DNA from 3 places in the Afifella sp. YEN Y35 genome. Region 3 is predicted to be linked to each of the others. Evidence: predicted binding sites of a transcription regulator. Region 3 holds the regulator's gene; each other region holds the start of a gene.
The links. Region 3 encodes LexA, which represses DNA repair genes until DNA is damaged. Its sites were predicted from a motif close to TGTTCNNNNTGTGTTCNG; they were not measured.
Positions count from the first base shown of each region.

Region 1: a site for LexA is predicted at 5,649-5,666, ahead of recA (recombinase RecA). Genes of this name have one in related genera too.
Region 2: a site for LexA is predicted at 1,824-1,841, ahead of ACK8CP_RS05000 (single-stranded DNA-binding protein). Genes of this name have one in related genera too.

Region 1 covers NZ_CP180203.1:737,993-747,751, reverse strand. Annotated here, with positions in the region: gene ACK8CP_RS03555 (NnrS family protein) at 1-404, shown strand, start outside; gene ACK8CP_RS03550 (Crp/Fnr family transcriptional regulator) at 554-1,255, shown strand; gene alaS (alanine--tRNA ligase) at 1,330-3,999, opposite strand; gene recA (recombinase RecA) at 4,509-5,597, opposite strand; gene ACK8CP_RS03535 (carbonic anhydrase) at 5,724-6,377, opposite strand; gene cckA (cell cycle histidine kinase CckA) at 6,498-8,999, opposite strand; gene ACK8CP_RS03525 (hypothetical protein) at 9,222-9,428, opposite strand; gene ACK8CP_RS03520 (hypothetical protein) at 9,354-9,759, shown strand, end outside.
Region 2 covers NZ_CP180203.1:1,024,733-1,034,491, reverse strand. Annotated here, with positions in the region: gene uvrA (excinuclease ABC subunit UvrA) at 1-1,240, opposite strand, end outside; gene ACK8CP_RS05005 (VOC family protein) at 1,358-1,783, opposite strand; gene ACK8CP_RS05000 (single-stranded DNA-binding protein) at 1,954-2,439, shown strand; gene ACK8CP_RS04995 (cytochrome-c peroxidase) at 2,537-3,601, opposite strand; gene ACK8CP_RS04990 (cation diffusion facilitator family transporter) at 3,826-4,785, opposite strand; gene trmFO (methylenetetrahydrofolate--tRNA-(uracil(54)-C(5))-methyltransferase (FADH(2)-oxidizing) TrmFO) at 4,979-6,379, shown strand; gene ACK8CP_RS04980 (phytoene/squalene synthase family protein) at 6,413-7,252, opposite strand; gene ACK8CP_RS04975 (Mth938-like domain-containing protein) at 7,270-7,683, opposite strand; gene secF (protein translocase subunit SecF) at 7,683-8,621, opposite strand; gene secD (protein translocase subunit SecD) at 8,630-9,759, opposite strand, start outside.
Region 3 covers NZ_CP180203.1:1,288,808-1,298,566, forward strand. Annotated here, with positions in the region: gene ACK8CP_RS06235 (SurA N-terminal domain-containing protein) at 1-544, shown strand, start outside; gene trpE (anthranilate synthase component I) at 546-2,054, shown strand; gene ACK8CP_RS06245 (anthranilate synthase component II) at 2,165-2,785, shown strand; gene trpD (anthranilate phosphoribosyltransferase) at 2,782-3,822, shown strand; gene trpC (indole-3-glycerol phosphate synthase TrpC) at 3,819-4,631, shown strand; gene moaC (cyclic pyranopterin monophosphate synthase MoaC) at 4,628-5,110, shown strand; gene glp (gephyrin-like molybdotransferase Glp) at 5,107-6,312, shown strand; gene lexA (transcriptional repressor LexA) at 6,414-7,127, shown strand; gene ACK8CP_RS06275 (ComEC/Rec2 family competence protein) at 7,156-9,360, opposite strand; gene gltX (glutamate--tRNA ligase) at 9,458-9,759, shown strand, end outside.

The DNA of each region.
Region 1 (9,759 bases), 550 kb from region 3:
CCACCTTCGGCGAGCCAATCGTCTTCGTCTTGCATCTCGGCTATCTCTGGCTCGCTATCTCGCTCGTCCTCGTCGGCGGCTCCATTCTTGCACCGACGCTGATCACGCAGAGCGCCGCCATTCATGCTTTGACGGCCGGCGCGATCGGCACCATGACGCTCGCCATCATGACGCGCGCAAGCCTCGGCCATACGGGCCGCGCGATCCACGCGGACCGCTGGACGCGGGCGCTCTATGGAGCCGTCAGCCTAGGCGCCGTCCTCCGAATCGCCGCGACCTTCGCGATCGGCCTCTATGCCGCGCTCATCACGCTCGGCGGCCTCGTCTGGAGCCTCGCCTTTCTCGCCTTCGCGCTCCGCTACGCACCGATCCTCTGGGGACGACGCCGACACGCGACGCCGTGAGGCCGTCAAACGAGCGGTGTTCCCCTCGCCTGCCCCCGCATTGTCTTCCGGTGCCGCAGAACTTCTTCGCGAACCGCTTTTCCTCCGCCGCTCAAGCCGTTTAGAACGGAGACCGGCACTGCGTTCCGCGGTTTGCGAGGGAGACCTGTTTGCCCGCTCTCGATCGGTCGCTCATCCAGGATCTGCCGCTCTTTGCAGGGCTGCAGCCGGATGATCTCGACGTCATCCTCAAAACGGCTCGCTCCGCCCGCTATCCCCGCGAGACGACGATCTTCGAGCAGGAGGCAGAGGCGCATTCCTTCCATCTTCTCCTGAACGGGCATGTGCGCGTGGTCCGCACCACGCCCGGCGGCGACCAGGTGATCACCCGCTACATCAACGACGGAGAGCTCTTCGGCATCGCGCCGGCGATTGGCCGCAAATCCTATCCGGCCAGCGCCGTGGCCGCCGTCGATTGCGTGGTGCTGACCTGGCCGACCCATCTCTGGGCCGATTTTGCGGCGCGTTTTCCGGCCTTTGCCGACAACGCCTCGCGCACGGTCGGCGCGCGCCTGCAGGAAACTCAGGCCCGCGTCGTGGAAATGGCCACCCAGCAGGTCGAGCAGCGCGTGGCGCAGGCGCTTCTGCGCCTCACCGAACAGGCCGGACGCCCGACCGAAGACGGCGTGGAAATCGATTTCCCGATCACCCGTCAGGATATTGCGGAGATGACCGGCACCACGCTTCACACGGTAAGCCGGCTCCTCAGCGCCTGGGAAGAGACAGGTTTCGTCAAGAGCGGGCGCCAGAAGGTGGCGATCGTCGACCAGGAAGGTCTTCGGCAAATCGCCGAAAACCGCCGTCACAAATAGTCTGACGGCAACAGCCTGAAAGACGGGGCGGCGATCTTCAACGGCGCCGCGCCCGCCCTTTTAACAAAACAGGCCTATGCCGCGAGTTCTTCGACCCGCGCGGTGATCGCCGCGAGTGCGGCTTCGGCCTGGCCGGCATCCGGACCACCGGCCTGCGCCATATCCGGGCGCCCGCCACCGCCTTTGCCGCCCAGGGCCTCAGACCCGAGCCGCACCAGGTCGATGGCGTTGAACTTGTCCGTCAGATCGCTCGTGACGCCGACGGCGAGACCCGCTTTGCCGTCGTTGACACCCACGATGGCGACGACGCCGGATCCGACGGCCTGCTTGCCCTCATCGACGATGCCGCGCAGATCCTTGAGCGCGACGCCTTCGACGAGGCGCGCCATCAGCTTGATCGAGCCGATTTCTCTGACGGGCTCCGCGCCCGCCTTGCCGCCGCCCATGGCCAGCTGCTTCTTCGCTTCCGCGAGCTCGCGTTCGAGCCGCCTGCGCTCTTCCATGAGACCGTCGACACGCTCGACAAGCTCTTCCGGGCGCACCTTGAGACGAGCGGCGAGATCCTTCACGCGCCTGTCCTGCTCGGCGAGATAGCGGCGTGCCGCCTCGCCCGTCAGAGCCTCGACGCGGCGCACGCCCGCGGCAACCGCCCCCTCACTCAACACCTTTACGAGGCCGATTTCGCCCGTCGCGCCGACATGCGTGCCGCCGCAAAGCTCCACCGAATAGGGTTTCGTCTCGCCGCCATTCTCGCCGACTTCCGTGCCCATGGAGACGACCCGCACTTCATCGCCGTATTTCTCGCCGAAGAGCGCCATGGCCCCGGCGGAAATCGCCGCTTCGCGATCCATCAGCCGCGTCGTCACCGGCGCATCCTGCAAGATGACGGCATTGGCACGGTCCTCGACGAGCCGCAGCTCCTCCTCGCTCATCGGTTTCGGATGCGAAAAATCGAACCGCAGCCGGTCAGGAGCCACGAGAGAACCCTTCTGAGCCACATGCGGACCGAGCGTGTCACGCAGCGCCTTGTGCAGAAGATGCGTCGCCGAGTGGTTGGCGCGGATCGTCGTACGGCGCTTGCCTTCGATGATCATGCGGACATTGTCGCCGACGGAGAGCCTGCCCTCCTCCATCCGCCCGAAATGCACAAAAAGCCCGTCCGCCTTCTTCTGCGTATCCTCCACGCGAAAGACGCCGCCCGCCTCACTGCGAATGACGCCGGTGTCGCCGACCTGGCCGCCCGATTCGCCATAAAACGGCGTCTGGTTGACCACCACCGCGCCCGCATCGCCGGCATCGAGCTCGGACACGCGCTCACCCTCCTTGACGAAACCAAGGGTGACGGCCTCCGCCGTTTCCGTGCCGTAGCCGAGGAATTCGGTGGCGCCATGCTCTTCCTTGAGCGCCATCCAGACTTCTTCCGTCGCAGCCTCGCCGGATCCGGCCCAGCTTGCCCGAGCCTCGGCACGCTGGCGCTCCATCGCATCGTTGAAGCCGGTGAGATCGACGCTGATGCCGCGGTTCTTGAGCGCATCCTGCGTCAGGTCGAGCGGAAATCCATAGGTGTCATAGAGCTTGAAGGCGGTCTCGCCGTCGAGCATGTCGCCTTTGTGAAGCGAGCCCGCCGCCTCGTCGAGAAGGCTCAGCCCGCGCGACAGCGTACGCTGAAAACGGCTCTCCTCCAGACGTATCGTCTCGGTGATGAGAGCCTCCGCGCGCATCAGCTCCGGATAGGCGCCCCCCATCTCGCGCATGAGGGTCGGGACCAGCGAATAGATCACCGGCTCCTCGGCGCCGAGAAGATGCGCGTGCCGCATCGCCCGCCGCATGATGCGGCGCAGCACGTAGCCCCGCCCATCGTTCGACGGCAGCACACCGTCTGCGATCAAAAAGCTCGTCGCCCGCAGATGATCGGCGATCACGCGGTGGCTCGCACGGTTCTCCAACGTCGCCTTGGCGCGCGTCGCCCCTTCCACGGCCTCGATCAGATGCCGGAAGAGGTCGATATCGTAATTGTCGTGCACGCCCTGCAGAACGGCCGCGATTCGCTCGAGCCCCATGCCCGTATCGATCGACGGTCGCGGCAGGTCGTGGCGCTCTCCGCCCGCCACCTGCTCGAACTGCATGAAGACGAGGTTCCAGATTTCGATGAAGCGGTCGCCATCCTCGTCGGGCGAGCCCGGAGGCCCTCCGGGGATCTCGGCACCGTGATCGTAGAAAATCTCCGAACAGGGGCCGCAGGGTCCCGTCTCGCCCATCTGCCAGAAATTGTCCGAGGTCGCGATACGGATGACCTTTTCTTCAGGCAGACCCGCAATCTTGCGCCACAGCGAGAACGCCTCTTCGTCGTCGGCATAGACGGTGACGAGAAGCCGCTTCGGGTCGAGCCCGAATTCCTTGGTGACGAGGTTCCAGGCAAGCTCGATCGCGCGCTCCTTGAAATAATCCCCGAAGGAAAAATTCCCGAGCATCTCGAAAAAGGTGTGATGGCGCGCCGTGTACCCGACATTGTCGAGATCGTTGTGCTTGCCGCCCGCCCGCACGCATTTCTGCGAGGTGACTGCGCGCTGATACGGAGCCTTCGCCCGCCCCGTGAAGAAGTCCTTGAACGGGACCATGCCCGCATTGGTGAACATCAAGGTCGGGTCGTTGCGGGGCACGAGCGGGCCGGAAGCGACGATCTCGTGGTCGTGCTTGGAAAAATAGTCGAGGAACGCAGAGCGGATCTCGTTGACGCCGATCATCTGGCGAAACACCTGTGGTTGGACCTCATGGCCACCGAACATCTACGGCCGGCACCGAAGTAATGGAATTTCCGGGCTGTCGTCGGGTCACCACCGTCACCGGATCACCGAAAGCCCGCAGGCGGTGGTTTTAGCGATGGGCCAGAGAACTGTCCACATGGCTCGACCCGGCGCCAAACGACATCGGAACGCCGCAAGCCGTGCAACTCATGCGTCAGTCAGAGACGCCGCCGCAAATGCCCGCTCTCGTCCCGTGAGAAGCCGACCAGCCGCAAACATCGGCGTCCATCGGCCGCGCCCGACCTCTCGTGACATTCCGGACGGTCCGCCCCTGCCGACCTCACCAGAAAAGCCACACGGGCGAAAACAAAAAGACCGAAGATGCAATAGCCCAAAATACCAGAAAGCCCGCCAGAAGCGGGCTTTCCAGAAACACAAATATTGCTCACTCATCCCGGGCCCGCTCGCCCATCTCGGCGAAGCGATGAGGATAAAACGACGAGCCTGCCTCAGGCCTTCGCTGCCTTGCCACCCTCATCCTCCTGGCGCGGGCCATCCAGAAGCTCGTCTGCAATGAGACCGGCGTTCTCGCGGATCGCCTTTTCAATGGCGTTGGCGACGTCCTCGTTTTCACGCAGGAAGTTCTTCGCGTTTTCCCGGCCCTGACCGAGACGCTGGCTGTCGTAAGAGAACCAGGATCCGGACTTTTCGACGATCCCGGCCTTCACCCCGAGATCGAGCAGCTCGCCCGTATGGGAAATGCCTTCGCCATACATGATGTCGAACTCAACCTCCCGGAATGGCGGCGCGAGCTTGTTCTTCACCACCTTGACCCGGGTCTGGTTGCCCACGACCTCGTCGCGGTCCTTGATGGCACCGATCCGGCGAATATCGAGGCGCACGGAGGAATAGAACTTCAAGGCATTGCCGCCCGTCGTCGTTTCCGGGCTGCCGAACATGACGCCGATCTTCATGCGGATCTGATTGATGAAGATGACCATCGTATGCGAGCGCGAGATCGAGGCCGTCAGCTTTCTGAGCGCCTGGCTCATCAGCCGCGCCTGCATGCCGGGCAACGAATCGCCCATCTCGCCTTCGAGCTCGGCGCGCGGCGTAAGGGCCGCGACCGAATCGACGACAAGCACGTCGATGGCGCCAGACCGCACCAGCGTATCGGCAATTTCGAGTGCCTGCTCGCCGGCATCCGGCTGCGAAATCAGGAGATCATCGAGTTTGACGCCGAGTTTGCGCGCATAAATCGGGTCGAGTGCATGCTCGGCATCGATAAAGCCGCAGATACCGCCCTTCTTCTGCGCCTGCGCCACGGTGTGCAGCGCCAGCGTCGTCTTGCCCGAGGATTCCGGCCCGTAGATCTCGACCACACGCCCGCGCGGCAGACCGCCGACACCGAGCGCGATATCAAGTCCGAGCGAACCGGTCGGGATCGTGGCAACCTCGACGACCTGCCCCTCCTGGCCGAGCCGCATGATCGACCCCTTGCCGAAGGAGCGCTCGATCTGGCTGAGAGCAGCGTCCAGAGCCTTGGTTCGATCCATGGATTCTTTGCCTCCTTCGACTACGCGCAACGGATTCGCCATCGGACTATCCTCTAAAGTTCAGCGGATGACCACCCGCTCCTCAGAGAATTTCGTACTCTATTTGTTCTATAGCGTCAACACCGCCGGATCCCCTCTCGGCAGGTCAAAAGACGCGCGCCGGAAAGCCTACTTTCCCGGCGCTGCGGCACCTACGGGCTCGAAGACGTCGCTGTCTGGACGCCGCACCATCAAAAGTCCGGTCGCCACCGCAAAATAGGCCGCATGGAGTTGGAGCGAGCCCTCTTCCACGCGCCGTTGCACGAACGGAAACGTCATCAGATTGTCGAGCGTCTTCACCGCCGACACCTGCTCGAGCCGCTGCAGGTAGTCGTCGAGAGGCGCCGCATCGCGCGGGCCGAGCTCTTCGGCGGCCGGTGCGATCAAAGACATCCACTTGCCGATGAAGTCGCCGGGGGAAAGCGGTCCCACCTCATCGTCGGCGAAAGCCCGGATGCCGCCGCAGCGGGCATGTCCGAGAACGACGATGTGCTTCACCTTCAAAGCCTCGACGGCGAATTCGATCGCCGAGGAAACACCGTGCTGCGAAGCCGACGGAGAGTAAGGCGGCACGAGATTGGCCACATTGCGGACCACAAAAAGCTCGCCGGGCCGGGCATCGAAGATGACTTCCGGCGAAACCCGCGAATCGCAGCAGCCGATGACCATGATCTCCGGGCTCTGCCCGACCTCTGCGAGCTCGGCATATTGATGCTGCTCGATGGGCAGCCGGCCATCGCGGAACGATTGATAGCCCTGAAGGAGACGCTCGGGAAAACGCATGTGACACACCTCTCGGCCGGCGGATTCGCCGAAAACATATGAACAGGCAAGGGAGAACGTCAGCTCACCCTATCCGCCCCCATCCAATCGAACGGCCTCCGCCCGGCACCTTTCCGCCCGTTAAGGCTGCAGGACACGCTTCACCGTGATCGCCAGATCCTTGAGCGAGAACGGCTTCGGGAGGAAGTGGAAGTCCTCGTTCTCGGGCAGATGCCGTGCGAAAGCGTCCTCGGCATATCCGGAGACGAAGATGATCTTCAAGGCGGGATTGGTCTTGCGCAGCTCTTTCAGGAGCGTCGGCCCGTCCATCTCGGGCATGACGACGTCGGACACGACGAGATCGATGGCGCCGTCCATGTCCTTCATGATGCGAAGCGCCTCCGGTCCGGACGCGGCCTCGTGCACCTCGTAGCCGCGCGCGGCGAGCGCGCGAGAGGCGAAGGCGCGCACGGCCTCTTCGTCTTCGACGAGGAGGATCGTGGCGCTGCCGGTGAGATCGGTCGGCTCGGACTTTGGCGAGGCCACCTCCTCCTCCGCTTCCCGCTCCGCCACATAGCGCGGGAGAAGCAGCGAAAAGGTCGTGCCTTTTCCAAGCTCGCTGTCGACGAAGATGAATCCGTCCGTCTGCTTGATGATGCCGTAGACCGTGGAAAGGCCGAGGCCGGTTCCCTTGCCGATCTCCTTCGTCGAAAAGAACGGTTCGAAGATCTTTTCCATCACCTCCGGCGTCATGCCGGTGCCGGTGTCGGTGATCTCGATCAGCACATAATCGGCGGGCCGGAATCCGTCCTGGCGGAAGCGATGACTCTCGGCCTCCTCCAGATTGCTGGCGCGGATCGTGAGCATGCCGCCGTTCGGCATGGCGTCGCGCGCATTGACGGCGAGATTGACCACCACCTGTTCCAGCTGGTTGAGGTCCGCCTTGACGGGCCACAGCCCACTCTTGTGATCCGTCTTGAGCTCGACGGTCTCCCCGAGGAGGCGATCCAGCAGCACGGTGAGATCCGACAACACTTCTTCGAGGCGAATGACGCGTGGCTGCAGCGTCTGCCGGCGGGAGAACGCCAAGAGCTGCCGCACCAGACCCGCGGCACGATTGGCGTTCTGCTTGATGTTCATAATGTCTTCGAACGCCGGGTCGGACGGCCGATGGTTCGACAAAAGCAGGTCGGAAAAGCCGATGATGGCGGTCAGCACATTGTTGAAGTCATGCGCGATGCCACCGGCGAGCTGTCCGACCGCCTGCATCTTCTGGCTCTGCGCGAACTGCGCCTCGAGCGCCCTCTGCTCGGTCGTCTCAAGCGCATAAACGATCGCCGCGTCCTCGCCGGGCTCGCCTTCGACGATCGGGCTGACGAAGAAGCGCGCACTCCTTTCCTCGTCGCTCTCAAACTGCGCGTCGACCGGAGAAATATCGCTTTGACCGTTGATCGCCGCATGCAGGGCGGCCTTGAGCGCAGGGCGGTCGGCGGCCTTCACCACGCTCGTCAGCTCGATGCGGGCGGGACCGCTCTTGCGGAAGAGTTTCAGGAACCGCGCATTCGAAAGATTGATCGCTCCGCTATGGTCGACGGAGGCGATCGCCATCGGCGTGTTGTTGAAGAAGCGCGTGAACCGCCGTTCGGCCGCAAGCCCGGCATCCCCGTCGGCAAGCCCCACTTCCAGAACGAGCGTGCGCGAGGCGCCCACCGTGCCGTCGGCCGAAACCGGCACGCGGTGCAGCAGACGCACGGGTTTGCGTGTCCCGTTCGCCCGAACGAGGTCGATTTCGAGCCGCTCCGTCGCGGTTTCGCCGCGCTGACCCGAAGCCTCCAGAACCGACAGGCTCTCGGCCGTGACGAAATCGCCGATCTCTGCCGCCCCCGGCTCGAAATCCGCAAGATCGATGCCGAGCCACTCCGCCAAGGTGGCATTGACATATCGGATGCGGCCGTCCGGCTGCATCGAGAAGAAACCTGCGGGAGCATGATCGAGATAATCGATCGCGTTCTGCAGTTCCTGAAAAATGTTCTCTTGATGCTCCCGCTCGCGCGTGATGTCGGAGATGAGCCACAAAGCGAGCTCCGGGCGCCCGGCAATCGGGTTCACCTTGACCCGGTACCAGCGCGCCGAACCGGACTGCCCGCCGATCCCGCCCGGCATGCGGATCTCTTCCATCGCCCGACGGCCTTTTTCGGCGGCTCCGGAAAGGCGATAGATCGCCTCCGAAGCATCGGGGCTTTCCGCGAAAAGCCGCTCGATGGAGCGCAGATCGCCGCTCTCCTCACCATAGAGGCGATAATAGGCACGGTTGGCCTTGATGGCGCCCGCAGCGCTGTCGGCGATCAGCGCACCCTCGCCGATCGCCTCGAACAGCTGTTCGGGAAGACCCGGCACGCGCGTGTCGGCGACCCGAGAGCGCACGAAGCGGATGAGGCCCCCGGCCGCCATGAACAGGCACATGACGCCGACGGTTGAAAGGATACCGAGGCACACGAGCACAACGGTATCGGTCCATTCCGGCGGGACGAAGAGGTAAGAGCCTGCCACGACGAGAAGTCCGAGCGACAAGAGGAAAATACGAATCATGCTGTCGCGCCGCTCTCCGGCTTCTGCAGCCTCGGTGCTCTGCCTGTCTGCCATGGGATCGCTGGTTACGGCCATTAAGTGAGATTAGCCGATTCGGCGAACCACGCCGCAGGCCTTTGCATGACTTGTGACAGCCTTGACGAGAGCTCGCAACTGACTCGCAAGGCACAGCTTCGTTTGAAAAGCCTTAATATCCGGGCTATCGTGCCATATCGACCGCGTGGGTTGAGTGTAGCGTAAGTCAAGGAGGCGTCCATGCGCGGTTTAACCGATCTTTCAACAGGGGCATTTGCGGGCCCCATTCTCCTCGCCATAGCCGTCCTTCTCGTCATCCTGGGACTTGTCGTCTGGATCACCCGGCGCGGCATCGTTCCGGGGCGCGGCGCCGGTGCGCAGCGGGTTTCCCGGCTGCAGGTCATGGAAACGCACGCCGTCGACCAGAAGCGCCGCCTGCTGCTGATCCGGCGCGACCAGGTTGAACATCTCGTGATGATCGGCGGCCCGGCGGACATCGTCGTCGAATCGCAGATCGTGCGCGGCCGGCCGACGGCTCAGCCGACACCCCGACGGCCAGGCGGTCCTTCGGTTGCTCCGCAGATGCCAGACTACCAAGCGTCGCATCGCCCGCCCGCACCGACCAGTGGCGAGTATCCCCCCACATCGAGTGCACCGCAGCCGATGGCGCAGATTCCTGTTTCCCCGGCCGAATCCCGCGCCCCATCGCCCGCCCTCGGACGAGCCTCAGGAGATGGGCCCGGATATGGCCCCAAACACGGCCCCGGACATGGCGTTGCGCAGGCAGCGCCGCTTGCGC
Region 2 (9,759 bases), 260 kb from region 3:
ATGGCGTCGAAGACATGTACTTGCCGATCTCCTCGCGCATCCAGGCGGAATCGGTTTCCTTCCAGCGCCGCTCCAGGTTCGGGATGATGCCCTCGAAGGTCTTCTTCGCCTGATATTTTCTGAGCCCGTCGTCGTAGACGAGAGCGACCTTATCCTTGCCGGTGCCATACAGGATGGCCTGGCGGGCATTTTCCGGCAGCTCCTCGAACGGAACCGTCAGGCTGAAGCCGTAATGCTGGGCGAGCCCCTCGAGCGTCTGCAGATAATAAGGCGAGCTCGATTTCGCCCAAGGGTGGATCGCCCCCTTGCGCAGGCTCAAGCGCGGATCGGGAACCACGAGATCGGGATCGATGCGCAGTTCCGATCCGAGACCGTCGCAGGTCGGACAGGCGCCGAAGGGATTGTTGAACGAAAACAGTCGCGGCTCGATCTCGGGGATCGTGAAGCCGGAGACGGGACAGGCAAACTTTTCCGAAAACACGATCGGTGCCGGCGGCTTCCCGCCTTCGCCCATATCCGCGAACTCGGCGACGGCGATGCCATCGGCAAGTCGCAGAGCCGTCTCCAGAGAATCGGCAAGCCGGCTTCCGGCATCCGCTCGCACGACGACACGATCGACGACGATATCGACGTCGTGCTTCAGCTTCTTGTCGAGCGCCGGCGCCTCGGCGATCTCATAGAAGGTTCCGTCGATCCGCGCGCGCTGAAAACCACGTTTCATATATTCGGCGAGATCCTTGCGGAATTCGCCCTTGCGGCCACGCACCACCGGCGCGAGCAGATAAAGCCGCGTTCCCTCCGGCAAAGCCAGAATGCGATCGACCATCTGGCTGACCGTCTGGCTTTCGATCGGCAAACCCGTCGCCGGCGAATAAGGAACACCGACGCGCGCAAACAAGAGCCGCATATAATCGTAGATTTCCGTCACCGTGCCGACGGTGGAACGGGGATTGCGCGACGTCGTCTTCTGCTCGATCGAAATTGCCGGTGACAGGCCGTCGATCTGGTCGACGTCCGGCTTTTGCATCATCTCCAGAAACTGGCGCGCATAAGCCGACAGCGACTCGACATAGCGCCGCTGTCCCTCGGCATAGATGGTATCGAAGGCGAGCGAGGATTTGCCCGAGCCAGAAAGGCCCGTCATCACGATCAGACTGTCTCGCGGCAGATCGAGATCGACGTTTTTGAGATTGTGTTCGCGCGCGCCCCGCACGGAGAGCGTCTTTTGCGGATCCGTCATGGCCGTTCCGGAGGATGGTGATGCGGGCGGGCTCGCCCGATGCTTATTTAGTGCAGCCGGAGTGATGGAAAAACCCCGTCCTTCCCGCTTCGCGATATGTGCGCTCTCGGACGCCGATCATTCGCCAAGAAGGACACGCCCATCCACATCGATTGTCCAAAACGGGTTGTGCGCAACCTCCCACAAATGCCCGTCGGGATCGGCAAAATAGCCCGAATATCCGCCCCAGAAGACTTCCTCGGCCGTTTTGACGACCTCGGCTCCCGCCGCCTCCGCCTCCTTCAAGACGACGTCGACCTCTTCGCGACTTCTCGCATTGAAGGCCAGCGTGATGCCCGAAAATCCGGACCCGTCCGGGTCGACTTTGGCATCGGCCGCCAGCGACGTCCGCGGATAGAGCGCCAGAACGAAACCGTTCAAATCATAGAACACCACTTCCTCGTGGGCATTCGCACGTTGCCAGCCGAGCCCATCTTCATAAAACTGCCGCGCGCGTGACAGGTCGACAACGCCCAGCGTCACGACACTCAGTCTCTGTTCCATAGGCTCGCCCCTCGTCCGATGATCTTGCGTGATATCGGCAAGGAACATACAGTGAACGGCATTCCGCGACAAGCGTCTTTGCAGGGGCCCGTTTACAGTTCGGCGGCGCTTGAGTGAAAAGGGGCAACCTTTGGCCGCTCTCGGCGGCTCCAGAAACGAGGGAGAATTTCATGGCCGGCAGCGTCAACAAAGTCATCTTGATCGGCAATCTCGGGGCCGATCCCGAAATCCGGCGCCTGAACGATGGCCGTCCGGTGGTCAATCTGCGGGTCGCGACGTCTGAGAGCTGGCGCGACCGCAATTCCGGAGAACGGCGCGAGCGCACCGAATGGCACCGCGTGGTGATCTTCAACGAAGGTCTGGCAAAGATCGCCGAGCAATATCTGCGGAAGGGCTCGAAGGTCTATCTCGAAGGCCAGCTGCAGACGCGCGAATGGGAAGACCAGTCGGGCCAGAAACGCTTCACGACCGAGGTCGTGTTGCAGGGCTTCAATTCGGCCCTCACCATGCTCGACACGCGTGCCGGCGGCGGCGGTGGCAGCTATGACGCCCCCTCCTCCGACCGGGGCGGACGTTCGGATTTCGGCTCCTCCGGTCCGATGGAAGGTGGCCGCGGCTCCTTCAAGGACGACCTCGACGACGAAATCCCGTTCTGATTTCGGGTCGACAGAGAAACAGCAGACAAAATGAAGGGCCGCTCACGCGGCCCTTCGCTCATGTGCCCAGGGTTGGGCCTTTCGGAAAACGTTTGGCTCAGTTGTTTTCCTGTCCCGGAACGGTCAGCACCGGACGCGGGGTCTCGTCCGTGCTCGCCGGCAGGATCGGATAATCGACCTGCGGCTGCTCGCCCGTCAGCGTGTGCAGGAACGCCACCATGGAATCGACCTCATCCTCGGTGAGCTCTGTGCCAAGCTGGGCCGTCGCCATCACCTGCACCGCCTGACGCAGGCTCCAGACCTGGCCACTGTGGAAATAAGGCGCGGTCAGCGCGATATTCCGCAATGTGCCGGCACGGAAGACATATTCATCCGTTGCCGTATGCGTCACCGCAAAGCGGCCCTTGTCGTCCGGCGGAAGGATGTCCGCACCCGGCTTTTCCACGACGCCGAACGGGAAATAATCCTGACCACCGACATTCACGCCGGAATGGCAGGACACGCAGCCCTTATCCATGAACAAGGAGAGACCGTGCTTCTCCTTGTCGTTCAGGGCATTCGCGTTGCCGTCGAGGAATTGATCGAAGCGGGAAGCCGGCGTCACCAGCGTCACCTCAAAGGCCTCGATCGCCTTTGCGACATTGTCGAGAGTGATCGGATCCTCGTCGCCTGAAAACACGACGTCGAAGCGATCCTTGTACTCAGGCATGCTGTTCAGAACCGCAACCACCTCATCAGGGGTGGAGTTCATCTCCACCGCCGCCTGCATCGGCCCGACGGCTTGCGCTTTCAGATCTTCCGCCCGTCCGTCCCAGAACTGGGCGATGTTGAAGACGGAGTTGAGAACCGTCGGCGCATTGCGGGGCCCGCGCTGCCAGCCGTGTCCGACAGAAGTCGGCTGCAGGTCCGTCCCGGCCAGGCCGAGATTGTGGCAGGTGTTGCAGCTCAGAAGGTGAGAAGAAGACAACCGCGGATCGAAATACAGCATCTTGCCGAGTTCGACCTTCTCGCGGGTGATGGCGTTGTTTTCGGGGGCCTGCACCATCGTCGGAATCGGATCGAAGAAGCCGTTGGCGTCTTCCATCAATTTCTGGTCGTCCGCAGCATAGGCCGCAGTGCCTAGCCCGGCCGTAAGTAGGAGCGAGACCAGCAAACGTGTCATCGCGCTCTCCATTCATTTGCGAGAGAGCCACGGGATATGAGACGTCAAGGCGAGCACGACCGGCGACCGTCGGGTCGGCTCGTGGCTTTTGGCGTTCAAGGCCCGCGACCCAGATCGCTGCCTCAGGTCGCGGGCCAACTCTAGCAGCGGGGGATGGGCTACTTTTGACTTAGATCAATTCTAAGGTAAGCTCGCTATTCTGTCGCATCTGGCCGCTCCTCGCCTCAGTGCGACGCAGCACCGCTCCGGCGTTCTTCCTCCACCGCGATTTTGTGATCCCCTGCAGATTGCACCTCGATGAAGAGACGGCGGATTGTCGGAATGCGTGCCTTGATGGCCTTTTCCAGACGCGTGATGGCGGCTTCGACGCGCCCGGCCGGCATATCGTCCTCAAAGTCGACCGAGAGCGCCAGCAGGATGTCATTGGGCCCGCGGTGCAATGTCCTGAGCTCGTTCAGCGCACGCACGCCCTCCTCTCCCTCGACGATCTCGCGCACCGTGGCGACCGTTTCCGGTGCCGCCGATTCCCCGATCAAGAGGCCTTTGGTTTCGATCGCGAGAAGGATTGCGGTCGTACCAAGAATGATGCCGATCCCGATCGAGGCGGCACCATCGAGCCACGGAAGATCGAGATAGCTGGCGAGGAACACGCCGATCAACGCGACGACGAGACCAAGGAGGGCGGCAGTATCTTCGTAAAGCACCGTGAAAACGGTGGGATCCTTGGAATGCCGAACGGCCTCGAAGAAATTGTGCCCTTCGTTCCTCTGGTTGCGAAACTCACGGTAGGCAACGGTCCACGACGCACCTTCGAACACGATCGCCAACGACAGAACGATGTAATTGACGAACGGAGACGTGATCTCGTTGGCGTCGGCGATCTTGTGCACGCCCTCATAGACGGAGACGCCAGCGCCAACCGCAAAGATCAGGATCGCCACCACGAAGGCCCAGAAATAGATCTCCGCGCTGTAGCCGAAGGGATGCGCGCGATCCGCCGGACGAGACGCCCGCTTCATCCCATAGAGAAGAAGCCCCTGGTTGCCGGTATCGACAACCGAATGGATGCCTTCAGACAGCATCGCCGAGGAGCCCGTATAGGCGGCGGCGCCGAACTTCGTGATGGCGATCGCCAGGTTTCCGACAAGCGCCGCATAAATTGCCTTCTTCGAGCTTCCGGCCATCTCAATCCCCGTTTTGTCGCCTTGGACGGCTATTGTTGCGCTGCCTGACAAGCATCATATGGATTCGCGCAGGCACCCTGCCTCTCCCCTTGCGATCTCGTTGGCAAGCGTCAACATGCACGGGCGTGAAGCGTTGCATTCGACATATTTCCCCCCAGCGACGAACGAAGCAGCAGAAGCTGAGAGACACGAAATGACGAGACCCATCCATGTTATCGGCGGCGGCCTCGCCGGCTGCGAAGCCGCCTGGCAGATCGCCGAAGCCGGCATCGCCGTCGTGCTGCACGAAATGCGGCCCGAGGTCGAGACGCCGGCCCACAAAAGCGACGGTCTCGCCGAGCTCGTCTGTTCGAACTCGTTCCGCTCCGACGATTCCACGAGCAACGCCGTCGGTGTCCTGCATGCGGAGATGCGAGCCGCGGGTTCACTCATCATGCGCGCGGCCGACCGCCATCAATTGCCTGCGGGCTCGGCGCTTGCTGTCGATCGCGACGGTTTCTCCGAAGCTGTAACACAGGCCATTGCCGATCACCCCTTGATCCGGATTGAACGCGGCGAGATCTCCGGCCTGCCCAATCCCGACCAGCCGACCATCATCGCCACCGGCCCTTTGACGAGCGGCGCGCTCGCGACCGCAATCCGCGAAGCGACGGGCGAAGACCAGCTTGCCTTTTTCGACGCAATCGCACCGATCATCCATCGCGACAGCATCAACATGGATATCGCCTGGATGCAGTCCCGCTACGACAAACCCGGGCCCGGCGGTGACACGGCCGCCTACCTGAACTGTCCGATGGACCGCGCCCAGTACGAGGCCTTCATCGAGGCGCTGCTTCAGGCGGAGACGGCCGATTTCCGCGAATGGGAAAAGGACACGGCCTATTTCGAAGGTTGTCTTCCGATCGAGGTGATGGCGGCGCGCGGAGCCGAAACCCTGCGCTGGGGTCCGATGAAGCCGGTCGGCCTCACCAATCGGCACAAACCCGAGGAGAAGCCGTGGGCTGTGGTGCAGCTCCGCCAGGACAACAAGCAGGGCACGTTGTTCAATATGGTCGGCTTCCAGACCAAAATGAAATACGGCGAACAGACCCGTATTTTCCGAATGATTCCGGCTTTGGAGAATGCTGAATTCGCGCGGCTCGGCGGCATTCACCGCAATACGTTTCTGCGCTCACCAAAAATCCTCGACGAGACGATGCGCCTGAAGGTGCAACCCCACATTCGTTTCGCCGGCCAGATCACCGGCTGCGAAGGCTATGTCGAATCGGCCTCCATCGGGCTTCTCGCCGGCCGCTTCGCGGCCGCTGAGGCACTTGGCGATCAACCGGCTCTGCCTCCGGATACGACAGCCCACGGAGCGCTCCTCGCCCACATTACCGGCCGCAATCTCGTGGATAAGGAGAACGGCGACTTTCAGCCGATGAACGTCAATTTCGGCCTTTTCCCGGACATCGAGGCGCCCACAAAAGACGAGGACGGACGCAGAATGAAGGGCAAGGAGCGCGGCGTGGCACGTAAGCGCACGCTCGCTGCACGCGCACTCGCCGATTTTACGAGATGGCTTGCGGCCAACGAGTTGCGGAAGCCCGCCTGAGACGCGAAGCGTCTTCCGTGAAGCTCAGGTGGATCAGCGGCCCTTGCCGAAACCGGCAAACACCATCCGGCTCAGGACGCTGAGCGCAGGCATCCGCTGAGGAGACGTGACGAATCTGGCTGGATCCCGCCCGATTCGGGCAAGCAGGACATCCGCGGCTTTCAATGGCAGAAAGGCCGTTCGGGCCTCCCTGCGAACCTGCTTCAGCGCTGCGGCCGCGCGGCTTCGGTGCATGCGCCCGAAGGCGACGAGTTCGTCGATTGGCGCGACGAGCTGTTTCACTTCGGCGGAATAGACCTCCTCCGGAGAGAGCCCCACCCTCTGGAGAAGCTCGGCGGGAATGACGAGACGCCCCCTCGCCCGCGCGCGTGCGCTGTCCCAGAGGCTCATGGCGACGCCATAGGCAATGCCCGCATGCCCCGCCGCCTCGGCAAGCTCACTGGCCTCTCCGCCCAGAAACAATCCCCCCAGCTGAAAGAGGCTCGACTGCGTCTCCCCCATTCTCCCTTCGAGATCGGCAAGTGTCGCAGGAGGATCGGCGTAAAGGTCTCCGTGCCGCGCTTCCGTAAGTGCGGCAAGGGCGTCGGCCGAAAGTCCTTTTTCTCGCAGCGCCAAAGCCAGCCGATCGACGATCGGCGAGCCGCTCGCCTGCCCCGCCACCGCCAGGTCGAGCGAATCGCGCCACCAGGTCAGACGGATCTCCCCGAGCGTCGCCTCTTGCACGATATCGGCGACCTTTTCCGCCTCGACTGCGAAGGCGTAGAGCGAGAAAAGTTCTTCGCGCACATTTTGCGGCGCGAACAACACCGAGTAGTAGCGCGGAAGATCGCGCTCGCGCACAGGCTCAACGAGGGTGGGATCGGGCTCGGCCATGAGCCGGAGCTAGGGCTTCATTCCGGATCGTCGACAGCAATCAGCGCCGCAGCAACCGCCCGCTCTTCCGCAAGCAGGATGTTGTAGGTTCGCGAGGCCGCGCCCGTCGCCATCACTTCCGGCCACAGACCGGCAGCTTCGAGATCCGATTTCACCTTCGGATCGAGGGGAACGAGATTGCGCCCCGTCCCGATCAGAAGCACTTCGATCGAAGAGACTTCGGCTATTGCCGGTTGAAGCGCCTCGAGGCTGATTTCCTCCGGCCTGGTGACACCCCAGCCGAGGATCGCCGAAGGCAGCATCAGGATCGATCCACGATGCGACATGCCGGCAAAACGGAAACCGCCATTCCCGTACGCATCAACAGGCGCGCGTCCCGGGAAACGACCGCCCTCGGGCGGCCCAGACTGTCTGTCTCCGCCCGCTGGCATCAGCTTGTCGCGGGCTTCTTTGCGGTTTCCGGCGGGGCCACCTTCTCAGGCCGCAGATTGAAGAAGATCAGCATCGGCGCGGCAATGAAGACCGTGGAGTACGTGCCGATAAAAACGCCCCAGATCATCGCCGCCGTGAACGAACGGATGACCGCTCCGCCGAAGAAGAACAAAGCCGCCAACGCGATCAGCGTGGTCAGAGACGTCAGCAACGTCCGAGACAGGGTCTGATTGACCGACAGATCGATGATGCCCCGGATCGGCGTCTGCTTGAACTTCCGCAGCATTTCACGCACGCGGTCGAAGATCACCACGGTGTCGTTCAACGAATAGCCAACGATCGTCAAAATCGCCGCGATCGAAGACAGGTTGAACTCGATCTGCGTGATCGTGAAGAACCCGATGGTCAAGATGACGTCGTGAAGAAGCGAGGCGATGGCACCGATGGCGAACTGCCATTCGAACCGGAACCAGATGTAAAACAGCACGCCCACGAGCGTCACGAGGACCGCGATCGTCCCGGTCTCGGCGAGCTCGCCGGACACACGCGGCCCCACGACTTCGACGCGACGATAATTGTAATCGTCGAAGCCAAGCGCGTTCTGCACCTTCTGCACGGCCGCCTGCTGCGCCTCGTCTCCGCCGGGCTGCGTCGCGATCCGAATGACGGCTTCGTTGCCGGAGCCGAAGCCCTGAACCTCGAAATCGCCCAGTTCGAGCGGTTGCAGCGTCTGCCGCACCGCGCCGATATCGACGGCTCCGCTCTGGCTCTGCACCTCGATCAGGGTTCCTCCCCTGAAATCGATGCCGAGATTGAGGCCGACGACGAAGAACAAGACGAGCGACGCCACCATCGCGACCACCGAGGCAGGAAAGCCCCAGCGCGCAAAGCGCATGAACGGGATCGTGGTTTCGTCGGGAACGATGCGGAATGGCATAGCGATACTCAGATCGGCACTGTCTTGGGGCGCTGCGAGCGAACCCAGACGGCGACGATGAAGCGGGTCAGAACAAAGGCGGTGAAGACGGTCGTCAGAATGCCGAGAGCAAGGGTGACCGCAAAACCACGGATCGGACCGGAACCCAGAGCGAAAAGCGCGAAGGCAGCGATCAAGGTCGTGATGTTGGCATCAAGGATCGTGCCGAGCGCCCGATTGAAACCGGCCTCGATCGCATTGATCGCGGACCGCCCAAGCTTCGATTCCTCGCGTATTCGCTCGAAGATCAGCACGTTCGCGTCCACCGCCATACCGACCGTCAGCACGATGCCGGCAATGCCCGGAAGCGTCAGAGTCGCCTGCAACAGCGTCAAGAGCGCGAGCAGAAGCACGATATTGCAGATCAACGCGACATTCGCGAAGACGCCGAAGAGGCCGTAGACGAGCACCATAAACACGACGACACCGGCCGTGCCGATCAACGCGGCGATTTCGCCAGCGGCAATCGAATCTCGACCGAGGCTAGGTCCCACCGTGCGCTCCTCGACGATGGTGAGGTCGGCCGGAAGGGCGCCGGCCCGCAGCAGAACAGCGAGATTCTGCGCGCTTTCGACGGTGAAATTGCCCTCGATTTGGCCGGAACCGCCGAGGATGGGCGAGCGGATGACGGGGGCCGTGATGTATTTGTTGTCGAGGACGACCGCGAAGCGGCGCCCGACGTTCTGCTGCGTCAGCTGTCCGAAAATCGATCCGCCGCGGGAATTGAAGCGGAAGGTGACGATCGGCGTGTTCGTCTGCTGATCGAAGGCCGGCTGAGCGTCGACGAGATCGTCGCCGGAAAGCCGCGCCCGCGATTCGACGAGAACCGGACCGTCATTGGGATCGGCCGGCTCGACGATCTCACATCCGGCGGGAGGACGCCCCTGCTGCGCGGAGACGACGTCGCCCTCCGGGCACTCCAGATGGAATGTCATCTTCGCCGTCTGGCCGAGAATTTCTTTCAGCCGGCTGGTATCTTCAAGACCCGGGACCTGAACGAGAATGCGATCGTCGCCTTCGCGCTGGATCGTCGGCTCGGTGGTCCCGAGCGCGTTGATACGGCGTCCGAGAACGGACAGGCTCTGTTCGACGGCCGAGC
Region 3 (9,759 bases):
CGTCGGCACGAACACGTTCTATTTCTACGACGTGACCGAGACCACACCCGCTCGCGACCGCGCGCTCGATGAGGTTAAGCCGGACGTCGTCGCCGCATGGCAGGCCGATCAACGCGCCACACGTATCCGCGACCGCGCCAATGCCCTGTTCGACCGTCTCAAGAGCGGGACACCGCTATCCGAGATCGCGTCCGAAATCGGCAAAGACGTCGAGACGGCGGAAGCTGTGACGCGCACGGCCTCGCAGCAGCCCGACAGCCCGCTCAGCCCGAATGCCGTCGCGCAAGCCTTCGCCGGGCCGCAGAATCACGTGGCCAACGCGGAAGGAAAAGATCCGCAGAACCGGATCCTCCTGCACGTCGACAGTGTCACCGTGCCCGCGTATTTCGAGGAAGCGGCAGGAGCCACGCAATTGCGGGACAGCCTCGGGGAAGCCATCGCCGGCGACCTCTTGCAGGCCTACAATGCCCATCTGATCAACGAGCGATCGATCTCCGTCAATCAGGCGATCTACGGGCAGTTCGTTGGAGAAAGCCAGCAATAACATGCAAGTCGAGCCAGCCTTCGGCGCCTTCGAGCAGCTTTACAGCGAGGGCAAAGCGCAACTGCTTTATACCCGCCTCGTTGCCGATCTCGAGACACCCGTCTCCGCCTTTCTGAAGCTCGCCGCCGGGCGCGCCAATTCCTTCCTCCTGGAATCGGTCGAAGGCGGTGCTGTGCGGGGGCGCTATTCGATGATCGGGCTTCAGCCTGATCTCATCTTCCGGGCGGAGGGAAGCCAGGCCGCAATCGCACGCGCGCCCGATCTTGACGATTTTATCCCGCTCGACGAACCGCCGCTGCAGGCTCTGCGCACCCTCCTTGCAGAAAGCCGGGTCGATGTGCCGGAGGGTCTGCCTTCGATGGGCGCCGGTGTCTTCGGCTATCTGGGCTACGACATGGTGCGTCAGATGGAGCGTTTGCCGAACGTTCCGCCGGACAGCCTCAACCTGCCTGACGCCGTCTTGATGCGTCCGCAGGCCGTTGTCGTCTTCGATGCCGTCAAGGATGAACTCACCGTAGTCACGCCCGTCAGGCCGACACCCGGCGTCGCGGCGCGGGCGGCGTATGAAACAGCCGTCAACCTTCTCACGGAAATCGTCGACGCGCTCGACCGACCGCTGGAGCGCGGAGTCGAAACGGCCGACGTGCCGCTCGCTTCGGACACCACTTCGAACACCACTCCGGAAGCCTACAAAGAGAAGGTTCGCCGCGCGAAGGAATATATCGCCGCCGGAGACATCTTTCAGGTGGTGCTGTCGCAGCGTTTCGAAACGCCCTTCCCGCTTCCCGCCTTCTCACTCTACCGCGCTCTGCGGCGGGTCAATCCGGCACCGTTTCTGTATTTTCTCGATTTCGGCGGCTTCTCCATCGTCGGCTCGAGCCCTGAGACCCTGGTGCGGGCGCGCGCCGGCAAGGTCACCATCCGGCCGATCGCAGGCACGAGGCCGCGCGGCGCCACTTCGGCGGAGGATAAGCGTCTCGGCGAAGAGCTTCTGGCAGACCCGAAAGAACTCGCGGAGCATCTCATGCTCCTCGATCTCGGGCGCAACGATGTGGGGCGGGTCGCCGAGATTGGTTCGGTGCACGTGACCGACAAATTTTTCCTCGAGCATTACAGCCAGGTGATGCACATCGTCTCCAACGTGGAAGGCGATCTGCGCAAGGATTGCGACGCGATCGATGCCCTCGCCGGCGGCTTTCCGGCCGGCACCGTTTCCGGAGCACCAAAGATTCGGGCGATGCAGATCATCGACGAATTGGAAGAATCGAAGCGCGGTCCTTACGCCGGCTGCGTCGGCTATTTCACGGCCGATGGCGACATGGATACCTGCATCGTCTTGAGAACCGCGGTCGTCAAAGACGACACCATCTATGTTCAGGCCGGGGCCGGGATCGTCGCCGATTCCGACCCGGATTCAGAACAGGCGGAATGCGTGAACAAGGCGAAAGCGCTTTTTCGGGCGGCCGAAGAGGCGCGCCGCTTCGCCAACCAGGCCGGCCGCGGACAATAGCGCGTCTCCGACATCTGAGAGGCCACTTGCATCCGTGCGGCGCGGCGTTTCTTGACCGCCGCGCCCTCCCCGCCTAATCCGTGCAGATGACAGACAAACGCGAGCCGCCCATGCTCATCGTCATCGACAACTACGATTCTTTCACCTGGAATCTCGTGCATTACCTTGGCGAACTCGGCGCCGAGACAAAGGTTCTGCGCAATGACGAATGGTCGACGGAAGATGTGCTCGCGGCAAAGCCCGAAGGCATCATTCTGTCCCCCGGCCCATGCACCCCGAACGAAGCCGGCATTTCGCTGGACTTGATCAAAAAGGCGAACGGCCAGATGCCGATCTTCGGCGTGTGCCTCGGCCATCAGGCGATCGGTCAGGCCTATGGCGGCGAAGTGGTGCGCGCACCGTCTCTCATGCATGGAAAGCTGTCCCTCATCGAGCATGAGGGCGCGGGCGTCTTTCACGGCATCAACGGACCGTTCCAGGCGACCCGCTATCACTCTCTCACCATCTTGCCGGAGAGTATGCCGGAGAGCCTCGAGGTGACGGCGCATACGGCCGATGGCGTGATCATGGGCGTGCAGCACCGGTCTCATCCGGTCTACGGGGTGCAGTTTCACCCCGAGAGCATCGCCTCCGAACACGGTCATCGCATCCTGGACAATTTCCTGAAGCTCGCCGCAAGCTTCCGTCAGACGACGGGCGCGGCAGAGGCCAGCCCCAAGGTGCTCTCATGAGCGATCTCAAGCCGCTGATTGCCAAGCTGGCCAATCGTGAAAGCCTGACCGAAGCCGAAGCGCAGCAGGCCTTCGACGTGATGATGTCGGGCGAAGCGACGCCGACGCAGATCGGTGCCGTCTTGATGGGCCTCAGAGTGCGCGGTGAAACGATCGAGGAGATCGCCGGCGCCGTCACATCGATGCGCTCTCGCATGACGCCGGTCGAGGCTCCGGAAGGCGCCATCGATATCGTCGGCACGGGCGGCGATGCCTCCGGCACGTACAACATCTCGACAGGTGCAGCGCTCGTCGTTGCGGGTGTCGGCGTTCCTGTCGCCAAGCACGGCAACCGCGCCCTTTCCTCCCGCTCGGGTGCCGCCGACTGCCTCACGGCACTCGGCGTCAATGTCGATCTCAAGCCCGAGGGGATCGCACGCTGTATCCGCGAGGCCGGCATCGGCTTCATGTTCGCGCCGAACCATCATGCCGCCATGCGCCATGTCGGTCCTTCTCGTGTCGAAATCGGCACTCGGACGATCTTCAACATCCTCGGCCCACTCGCAAATCCGGCCAAGGTGAAGCGCTATATGCTCGGGGTTTACTCTAAGGAATGGGTCGAACCCATTGCTAACGCGCTAAAAAATCTCGGAGCGGAAACGGCATGGGTGGTGCACGGCACCTACGGCGATGCCGGCGGCATCGACGAGGTGTCGACCACCGGACGCACCTATGTCGCGGAGCTCAAGGAAGGGCATGTCCGCACCTTCGAGGTCCATCCGCAGGATTTCGATGTCAAAGAAGCGCTGCCGGAGCATCTGAAAGGCGGCACGGCGGAGGAAAACGCGGCCGCCCTGCGCGGTCTTCTCGACGGTAAGCTCGGTCCTTACCGCGATGTGGTCGTCGCCAATGCGGCGGCCGCTTTGATCGTCGCCGGCAAGTCCGAGCTCGTCGAGGAAGCCGCCGATATGGCCGAGGAATCGATCGATTCCGGCAAGGCAAAAGCCGCGCTCGAAGCGCTCCTGCGTGTCTCCAACGAAGCGGCCCCAGCCTCGTGAACGACATCCTCAAGAAAATCGAAGCCTACAAGCAGCAAGAGATCGAAGCCGCGGAGGCTGCCATCCCGCTTCAGGAGCTCAAAGCCCGCCTCGCCGATCAGGAAGCGCCGCGCGGTTTTCTGGCCGCTCTGCGTCGCAAGGCAGAGGCGGACCAGCCCGGCCTCATCGCCGAGATCAAAAAAGCGAGTCCGTCAAAGGGATTGATCAGGCCGGATTTCAATCCGCCTGAACTTGCACAAGCCTATCAGGACGGCGGCGCCGCCTGTCTTTCCGTTCTGACCGATGCCCCGTCCTTCCAGGGGGCGCCAGAATTCCTGACCTCGGCACGCGCGGCCGTCTCCCTGCCGGCGTTGCGCAAGGACTTCATGTTCACGCCCTATCAGGTGGCTGAGGCACGCGCCTGGGGGGCCGACTGCATCTTGATCATCATGGCTGCGGTCTCCGACGATGAAGCAAAATCCCTCGAAGACAGCGCCTTCGAATATGGCATGGATGTGCTTATCGAAGTCCATAACGAGCCGGAGCTCGAGCGCGCGCTCACCCTCGCTTCGCCAATGATCGGGATCAACAACCGGGATCTGCGCAGCTTTCACACCGATCTGGCGACCTCCGAACGGCTTGCGAAACTGATTCCGGAAGATCGGCTAATTGTCGGAGAAAGCGGTATTTTTTCGCCCGCTGATATCGCTCGCCTGAAAGCCTGCCGCATCCACGCCTTCCTCGTCGGCGAAAGCCTGATGCGCTCCGACGACGTGGCCGAGGCAACCCGTCGGCTCCTCGCCTCACCGGCTCCGCAGGCCACCGGATGAAAGATCACCTCACCCATCTTTCTGAAGATGGGCGCGCGGAAATGGTCGATGTCGGAGACAAGGCGGTGACGACGCGCATCGCCGTCGCGAGCGGAAGCGTTCGCATGGCGTCGGAGACGCTGCGCCTCATTCGCGAGGGGGACATGAAGAAGGGCGACGTCATCGCGACCGCGCGCATTGCCGGCGTGATGGCGGCCAAGCGCACTTCCGATCTCATCCCGCTCTGTCATCCTCTGGCTTTGTCGAAGATCGCCGTCGATATTCTGCCCGACGAGAAGCTTCCCGGGCTCCGCGTTCGGGCGATGGCACGTGTGAATGCCAAGACGGGGGTCGAAATGGAAGCGCTCACAGCGGTTTCCGTCGCCTGTCTCACCATCTACGACATGGCGAAGGCCGTCGACCGGGCCATGACGATTGGCGATATTCGCCTGGAGGAGAAGAGCGGCGGCGTTTCCGGCGATTGGCGTTCCGACCCATGAGCCTGATTTCCGTCGAGGATGCCGTTGCCCGTATGCTCAAAGGCGTCACGCGCCTCGGGGAAGAGAGTGTCCCCCTGACGGAAGCACGCGGCCGGGTGCTTGCGCGCGATCTTGCAGCGAGACGTAACCAACCGCCGTTCCGTGCGTCTGCGATGGATGGCTATGCCGTACGCGCTGAGGATACGCCCTCAGGCGCATGGCTGCGCCAGATCGGCGAAGCACGCGCGGGCTACCATTTTGCCGGGATGCTCGGGACGGGCGAGACGGTTCGCATCTTCACGGGAGCGCCTGTCCCCGACGGGGCCGATGCCATCCTCATTCAGGAAAACGCCCGCGCCGACGGCGACCGCATCGAGGTTCTGGAGCCTGTGGCGTCAGGCCGACACATACGCGCCGCGGCCTTCGACTTCCGGGAGGGCGAGACGCTTCTTCATGCCGGACGCCGGATCGGAACGCGCGAAACTGCGCTTGCCGCAGCGATGAACCATGCAATCGTTCCGGTACGCCAGAGGCCAATCGTGGCCATCCTTTCGACCGGCGACGAACTCGTCGAGCCCGGAGAAGAGCCAGGCCCAGATCAGATCGTCTCTTCGAACGGCGCGGCGATTGCCTCGATGGTTGCGGCCTGTGGCGGTCTCGCACGGGATCTCGGCGTCGCCGTCGACGACAAACAGGCGATTGCCAATGCTGCAGCAGGCGCGGCGGATGCCGATATCCTGGTGGTGATCGGCGGCGCCTCGGTCGGCGACCACGATCTCGTCCAGCCGGCGCTCGCCGAACAAGGTCTCAAGGTCGATTTCTGGCGGGTCGCCATGCGGCCGGGCAAACCGGTCATGTTCGGTACGCTCGGGCGCACCCGGGTGCTCGGCCTGCCCGGAAACCCCGTCTCCGCCCTCATTTGCGCACTCGTCTTTCTGAAGCCTCTTATCGGGGCGATGCAGGGCGCCGAAGGCAGCGAGCCAACGCGCCTGTTGCCGCTTGCAGCAGCGTTGCCCGAGGTCGGCAACCGCCAGCAATATCTGCGGGCGCGCTTCGTCGAATGGCAGGGACGGACAGCCGTCACGGTCGCTGACGAGCAGGATTCGTCTCTTCTTGCGACGCTTGCCCGTTCGGACGCCCTCATCATTCGCCCTCCCTTTGCTCCGGCGGCCCGGACGGGCGATGTGGTTGCCGTCATCGATCTCGCGCAAGCCCTCTCGTAAACCCGCGCGCGGCCCCCAAGGCTTGTGGAACACGCCATGAACAGGTAGTGTGCGTTCGTGATTTGTACACGAGACGCGACTCGCATCGCGAGGGGACGGCAATGCTGACAAAGAAGCAGCTCGAGCTTCTGCTCTTCATCAATGAAAGACTGAAGGAATCGGGCGTGCCGCCCTCGTTCGACGAGATGAAGGACGCGCTCGATCTGAAGTCGAAATCCGGAATTCATCGCCTCATCACCGCCCTGGAGGAGCGTGGCTTCATCAAGCGGCTGCCGAATCGGGCACGCGCGCTGGAAGTTCTGCGCCTTCCCGACGCGGTCAATCCGAGTTTCGGGCGACCGCAGCAGCGTGGCTTCACGCCGAGCGTGATCGAAGGCCGGCTCGGCAAGGCGCCACAACCCGTTGAGGAAGAAGCGTTCGAAGAGAGTGAGCGAGGCGCGAGCGTCCCGGTCATGGGGCGGATTGCAGCCGGCGTTCCGATCTCCGCCATTCAGAACCAGAGCCATTCCATCGTCGTGCCGCCGGACCTCCTTTCGAAGGGCGAGCATTTCGCGCTCGAGGTGCGCGGCGATTCCATGATCGAGGCCGGCATTCTCGACGGGGACACCGTGGTCATCCGTCGTCAGGACAGTGCCGACAGCGGAGATGTGGTGGTGGCGCTGATCGACGACGAAGAGGCGACCTTGAAGCGTCTGCGCCGCAAAGGTGCATCGATTGCGCTCGAGGCTGCCAATCCCGCCTACGAGACCCGCATCTTCGGTCCGGACAGGGTCCGCATCCAGGGTCGCCTCGTGGGGCTTTTGCGCCGCTACTGAGCGCTTCTCAGCCTTTCTGGCCTCGACGTCATCTGAGTGCCGGCGACCCCTGCCACGGTCGCCGGATGGATGGGCGTGATGTGCGAAGTTCAAGGTGCGGAGCTACACCGTCCGGGTGTTTGCTCTCCATAAAAAGCGCGTGCGCTCCATGGGTGGCGAGCGCGGAGCGGTCGATGACGATGCGCGCCGCGCAATCTCTCGGCGCGCGCAGTTGCGTGACGATAATCTCGGCGCGGCGGCAATCTTCCGAAAAGGCCACCGGATCGGTGACGCGCGAGAGGGTCAGTCCTTCGGGCATCTCCAGAACGCAGGCTTCGGCGTCGCAACGAAAGCCTGACGTTCCCGCGGCTTCCGCCTCCGGCTCGCCCTCGCGCCAGACATCGTCAAGGAAAGAGCCTTGCCGCGCGCCAACGATTTGGAGGTGTCCGGCGACGTCACGGGCAGCAACCGCCCTCCCCGCCTCATCCACCAGAAGGTCGGGCCTGGCGCCGAGAAGCCACGCAAGCAGCGCCCCCAGCAAGAGTGGCGCGACGCCGTAGAGGCGCAGCTGCGATCGCCAGAGGCTGAGCCACAGAAGCCCGCCGCACATCAGAATGAGCGCGATCGCGGGAAACGGCGGGACGATAACGGTGGCGCCCGACAATGACGCTACGAAATGCGCCGAAGCGAGGACGAGATCGATGCCCCAGGCCATGACGGTCAACGGCACGGTTTCCAGACCGAACGGCATCGCAATCAGGCTGATGAGCCCCGCCGGCATCACGATGAGCGAGACGAGCGGCATCGCAATGAGATTGCCGAGGAGCGAGTAGGACGCGAGCCGTCCGAAATGGAAAGCCGCGAACGGCGATGTGGCCAGACCGGCGACGAGCGTGGTCAAGCCGACGGCACCGATCGCCACGACAGGCCTGCGGAGAAGTCGCATGAGCCCGCGGGCGGGTTCAGCAAGATCCTGGCGCGGACGGTCGCGCCAGGCTTCCCAGGCCGCCACCAAGGCGGCGACGGCCAGAAAGGACATCTGGAAGCCCGGTTCGAGCACACTCTCAGGCTGGAGCGCGACGACCACGAAAGCTGCAATCGCGAGGTTGCGCAGCGAGAGAGCAGGACGATCCAGAAAGACGGCCGTCAGCATGACCGCAAGCATCACGAAGGCGCGGATCGTCGCCACGTTGCCGCCGGAGATCGACAAATAGAAGGCGCCGACTGCGAGCGCGACGGCCGCTGCGATTTTTCGAATCGGGAGAACGAGCGCCATATGTTCCGACAACGCCAGCACCGCACGCACGAGCCAGAAGGCCGTGCCGGCGATCAGCATCATATGCAGGCCCGAAATCGCAAGAATATGCGCAAGACCCGCGATCCGCAGAGCGTCGACGTCCGCATCCGCGATCTTGCCGCGATCGCCGACGAGAAGCGCTGCCGCGATCGCAGCGGGCGGGCCTGCCACCGCGTCGGTGATCCGCTCTGCGATCGCTCGGCGGATGGCCGCAATCGCCAGGAACAGATGGACGCCGCTCGGTGGTTCGACGACCGTCAGAGTGCCGAAGACAAAACCGGATGCGCCGATCCCATCGAAAAACGCCGCCCGAGCAGGATCGTAGCCCCCGGGGATCGCCGGGCCCGGCAGCGGTGCCAGCCGCGCCGCCCCCTTCACCGTTGCACCGGTTGGCGGCAGATCGGTGCGCAAGGTAAGCCGGACCCTGTGTGGCGTCTCTTCGGCAGAAAGACGCTCAATGCGCACCTGGTCGAGGACCACCCGCGGCGTTCGTTCAGCGCGGGTTTCGACAGCCACCACTCGGCCGGTCACTTCACTGCTCAACGGATGTTCGAGCACCGGCGCGCGAAGGCTTTCAACGCGAAGCTTGCCTGCGGACATCCCGGCCAGAAAACAGGCGAGGAACACCAACGGATAGGCGCCACCACCGCGCCACCACGCGAGGCATGCGGCACCCGCCGCAGCCAAGGCTGCGGGCAGAAGCGCGGAAAGCAAAGGCTCGCGCGGCAAAATGAAATAGGCGGCCGCGCCACAAGAAAAGCCGACAGCCAGGAAGAGAAAGCCGCGCCGCTCCTCGAAATCGCGGGCAGCCTGTGCTCTGAGATGCGCGGTGTGAGACGCCACGCCGTAGCCGAAGCGCCTGAGCCGGCCAGGCGGCAAGAAGCCTTCGATACGGCGATCGTCCTGCGAAGGCCGCTCCCCATCCGCCGCGCTTGACTGTCCGCCGCTCGGTTCCATGCTTGCAAGCACCCGGCGCTGTGGCTAGACCGAGCCCATCTTACACGCGGGCCGGGCATCCACCAATCGCCCCGCCCTTTTGCCAGCCAAAACCACCATGTCATCTCATCCGATTACCCGCTTTGCTCCCTCGCCAACCGGCTTTTTGCACATTGGCGGCGCACGCACGGCGCTCTTCAACTGGCTCTATGCGCGGGGCCGCGGCGGTAAAATGCTGCTCAGGATCGAGGACACCGATCGCCAGCGCTCGACCGATGCTGCCATTGCGGCCATCCTGGACGGGCTCTCCTGGCTCGGCCTCGATTGGGACGGTGAACCGATCTCACAATTTGCCCGCATGGACCGCCATGCAGAGGTGGCCTGGCAGCTCGTTGAGAGCGGCCATGCCTATCGCTGCTA